One region of the Stenotrophomonas sp. PUT21 genome, then DNA from elsewhere that is predicted to be linked to it. Evidence: riboswitches for the same ligand, from Rfam matches in the RefSeq annotation. Region 1 holds a riboswitch; the other holds the start of a gene.
The links. Region 1 has a riboswitch for cobalamin ahead of btuB (TonB-dependent vitamin B12 receptor). Riboswitches for the same ligand answer to the same signal wherever they lie in the genome.

Region 1 (2,197 bases):
GATCAGGGTGGAGACCGGCTCGGGTTCATCCAGCAGCCGATGCAGTCCACGCGCGATGCGGCGCTCGAAGTGGCCCCAGCTTTCGCCATGCGGCGGCGGGTTGGCGTGCGGGTCCAGATGAAAGGCCGACAGCGCATCCATCGGCAGCGCCTCCAGCGCGGCACCGTCCCAGTCGCCGAAATCCAGCTCTTCCCATTCCTCATCGGTCGCCACGGCCAGCCCGAGCGGCGCGGCCAGCGCCTCGGCGGTGACCACGGCGCGTTGCCGCGGCGAGCACAGCACCCGCTGCCAGGACAGCCCTGCGTAGCGCGCACACAGTGCGTCGGTCGCGCCCTCCTGCAGCGGCGGATCGGTGCGGCCATCGAGATGATCGTCGCGGCCGGTGCTGGCATGGCGGATCAGATCGAGGATCACGCCAGGCCCCCTCTGCTGCCCGCTGCAGCCGGCCAGTGCGGGTCACGGGCGTCGGCGCCGGGGTGCTGCAACCACGTTGGGGTCATGGGGATCACATCGAAAAAGCGAGGCGCATTCTAACCGGCGCGCGCCACCGGCCCGGCCGATGGCTTAGACTGCGCCCACTTTCAGGTGACCCGGGGCTGCAATGCCGCCAGGTTGAAACGGGAAGCCGGTGACGCGTCAGGCCTTGTGCCATGCCGCCACTCCGGCGCTGCCCCCGCAACGGTAAGCGAGGAAACACCAGGCAACACGCCACTGTGCTCCGGCATGGGAAGGCGCCTGGCACGATGGCACCCCCATCGACCCGCGAGCCCGGAGACCGGCCTGGAAGACGACTGGTTGCGATGCGGCGGGCATGGCGGCGGCAAGCAGGCGCCTGCGTGCGCCCGCCCACCGTCGAACACCCCTGCAGCGCGATCATCCCCACCCCTTGCCGCGCGGGCGTGCGCGGTGCATGGAGTCATCGATGAAGCTGCAAACCCGCGTTCTTTCCCTGGCTGTGCTCTCGGCCCTGCCCCTGCTGGCGTCCGCCCAGGACCAGGCCACCGCACTGGACCAGGTGCTGGTCACCGCCACCCGTACCCCGATCGCCCTGCAGGACAGCATCTCGCCGGCGCAGGTGATCGACCGCGCCGAGATCGAGCGCAGCCAGGCACCCTCGCTGCAGGATCTGCTGCGCGGCCGGGCCGGCATCAACCTCAACAACAGCGGCGGCCTGGGCAAGCAGAGCTCGCTGTTCCTGCGCGGCACCAACTCGGCCCACGCCCTGGTGCTGATCGACGGCGTGCGCATCAACACCGGCGACCTCGGCCTGGCCATGATCCAGGACCTGCCGCTGGCGCAGATCGAGCGCATCGAGATCGTGCGTGGCCCGCAGTCCAGCCTGTACGGTGCCGACGCGATCGGTGGCGTGATCCAGATCTTCACCCGCCGCAATGCCGGCCAGTTCGCGCCACACCTGCAGCTCGGCGGCGGCAGCAACGGCCTGCGCGAAGCCAGCGGCGGCTTCGGTGGCAGTGGCGCGCGTGGCTGGTTCGGCACCGACATCGCCTACCAGCACACCGACGGCATCAACGCCTGCCGCGGCTCGGTCTCGCCGTTCGCCGGCTGCGGCGCCAATGAGCCCGACCGCGATGGCTACCGCAACCTGTCCATGAGCCTGCGCGGCGGCTACGCCCTGACCGACACGCTGAGCCTGGAAGGCACCGCGCTGCGCGCCGAAGGCGAGAACCACTACGACGGCTACTACAACTACTCCGAGACCCTGCAGCAGGTGCTCGGTGGCAAGCTGCGCTACACCCCCAGCGAGCGCTTCAACCTGACCGTCAATGTCGGCCGTGCCGACAACGAATCGGACAACTTCAACGGTGATACCTGGCTGGGCAACGCGCAGACCCACCGCGACAGCGCCTCGGTGCAGGCCGATATCGGCATCGCCGAGGGCCAGCTGCTGAGCGCCGGCGTGGACTGGAGCCAGGACAACCTGGATGGCAGCAGTGCCGGGTATCTGGTCGACAGCCGCGACAACACCGGCGTGTTCGTGCAGTACCAGGGCCGCTTCGGCGCGCACCACCTGCAGGCCAGCGTGCGCAACGACGACAACGAACAGTTCGGCAACCACACCACCGGCAGCCTCGGCTGGGGCCTGGAGCTGGGCAGCGCGTTCCGCCTCAACGCCAGCTACGGCACTGCGTTCAAGGCCCCGACCTTCAGCGATCTCTACGACCCGTGGAGCGGCGTG
Region 2 (2,197 bases), 270 kb from region 1:
GCTTCTGCCTGGAGAACGCCAGCCAGCTGCGCAGTTCGTCATCGAGCTTCTTTTCGTGGTCCAGATCGACCGGCGTATGCAGCAGCGAACACGATGGCGCCAGCCACAGCGCATCGCTGCCCACGTGACCGTGGGCGTAGCGCGCCAGCACCAGCGCGTTGTCCAGATGGGTGCGCCAGATGTTGCGGCCGTTGACCAGGCCGGCTGACAGCACGCGACCGGCCGGCAGCGCCTTGATCACCGCATCGAGTTGCTCCGGCGCGCGGACCAGATCCACATGCAGGCCATCGACCGGCAGCGAGGCGGCCAGCGTGAGGTTGTCTTCCAGCGCACCGAAGTACGTCGCCACCAGCACCTTGGGGCGCGTAGCCTTGGCCAGCACCGCATAGGCATGTTCGAACGCGGCGCGGGTGGCCTCATCCAGATCCTGCACCAGCAGTGGCTCATCCAGCTGCACCCACGCCGCGCCGGCCGCCTTGAGCTCGGCAAGCAACTGCACATACACCGGCAGCAGCGCATCGAGCAGATCCAGCGCGTTGCTGCCATCGGTGGTCTTGGACAACCGCAGGAACGTGACCGGCCCGATCAGCACCGGCCGGGTTTCGATCCCCAGCGCCTTGGCCTGGCGGTATTCGGCCAGCGGCTTGTCGCCGCGCACCGTGAAGGTCTGGCCGGCCTGCAGCTCGGGCACCAGGTAGTGGTAGTTGGTGTCGAACCACTTGGTCATCTCCAGCGCATGCAGGTCGATGCCATCGCGCTGCAGGCCACGCGCCATCGCGAAGTAGCCGCTCAGCGGCTCGGCATCGGCAAGCGCGCGGTAACGGGCCGGGATCGCATCGAACAGGAAGGCGGCATCCAGCACCTGGTCGTACAGGCTGAAGTCGTTGCTCGGCGGCACATCCACGCCGGCCTCGCGCTGCAGCTGCCAGTGGCGTTCACGCAGCTCGGCCGCGGTGTCCTGCAGCGACGCGGCGCTGCTTTCGCCGGACCAGAAGGCTTCGAGCGCGCGCTTGAGTTCGCGCTTGGCGCCGATGCGCGGAAAACCCAGGTTGGTAACAGTGGTCATTGGAACGTGTCCTCATTGCGTAGGGGCATTGAGGAACGAAGGAACCGCGCGCCGTCCGGGGCCTTGCAGCCCGTTCCGCCCCGCCAGCGACCTTCGCCCCCGCGGGCGAACCGGATGCCGTGAAGCGGGCGCACGGGGGCAGCGCCATGCAGGCGGCATGGCGGCAGGCCCCGGCAACCTCCCCGCGGACGTTCCAGGTCGAATCGGAGGACGGTCATGTCCTCCGGCCGGGGCCGGTATTCGGGCTGATGGACACGGGCGCGGGCGCCCACCTACTCCCTGCCGCTTCCCAGGCCCCAGGGCCCAGTGCTGTTGGCAGGTGTCGTTTCCATTCACCGCTGCGGGGCAGCTCCGGAATGGGCGCGCGAGGCGCCTTCACCGGATTCCCGTTTAAATCCATCCCTTCATCTGCATGAAGCGATGGATACCTTCGGCGAGCACAAGGTAGGCCGAAGGCGGGCGATGGTCAAGTCGTCTGCGCGATCCGCCCACTGCATCCAAACCACCGCCGCCTGCGTATCTCCCTGCAAGCCCGCCCGTTTGGACCCCCATGCGCCAGCCCTTGCCCTGCCTGATCCTGCTGCTGTCGGTGAGCGCCGCCCCCGTAAGTGCCGCCGATCAGACCGTGCAGCGTCAGGAAGGCCGCGCGTACGCCACCGCCGATGGCCGCCTGCTGTATCGCGAGACGCATTGGCTGCAGGGGCCGGCGAGTGCGCAGTCGCGGCTGGTCCTGTACCGCTGCAGTGACGGCCGCCCGTTCGCGCGCAAGTGGATGACGCCGCAGGGCAGCCCGCAGACACCGGATTTCACCCTGGACGATGGCCGCGATGGCTATCAGGAAGGGGTGCGCGGCAATGCCGCTACCCGCCAGGTATCGGTCCGCGCCAGCGCCCAGGCCCCCACCTTCAGTCGCGCCATCACCCTCCCCTCGGGGGCGGTCGTCGATGCCGGTTTCGACGCGGCTGTACGCAGCCATTGGGCCGCGTTGCAGGCCGGACAGAGCGTGGCATTCCAGTTCCTGCTGCCCAGCCGCCAGCGCCTGGTGACGCTGAAGTTGCAGCGCACCGCCGCGGTGAGCTGGCAGGGCCAGCCGGCCGAGCAGCTGCAGATGAAGCTGGATGCGTGGTTCGG

Region 2: linked by a shared signal. The riboswitch ahead of metE (5-methyltetrahydropteroyltriglutamate--homocysteine S-methyltransferase) and the one ahead of btuB (TonB-dependent vitamin B12 receptor) in region 1 are both predicted to bind cobalamin.

Annotation. Positions count from the first base shown of each region.
Region 1 is NZ_CP197645.1:153,960-156,156, reverse strand. It holds gene ACTT2I_RS00730 (histidine phosphatase family protein) at 1-414, opposite strand, end outside; cobalamin riboswitch at 567-798, shown strand; gene btuB (TonB-dependent vitamin B12 receptor) at 923-2,197, shown strand, end outside.
Region 2 is NZ_CP197645.1:4,295,973-4,298,169, forward strand. It holds gene metE (5-methyltetrahydropteroyltriglutamate--homocysteine S-methyltransferase) at 1-1,066, opposite strand, end outside; cobalamin riboswitch at 1,281-1,514, opposite strand; gene ACTT2I_RS19165 (hypothetical protein) at 1,617-2,197, shown strand, end outside.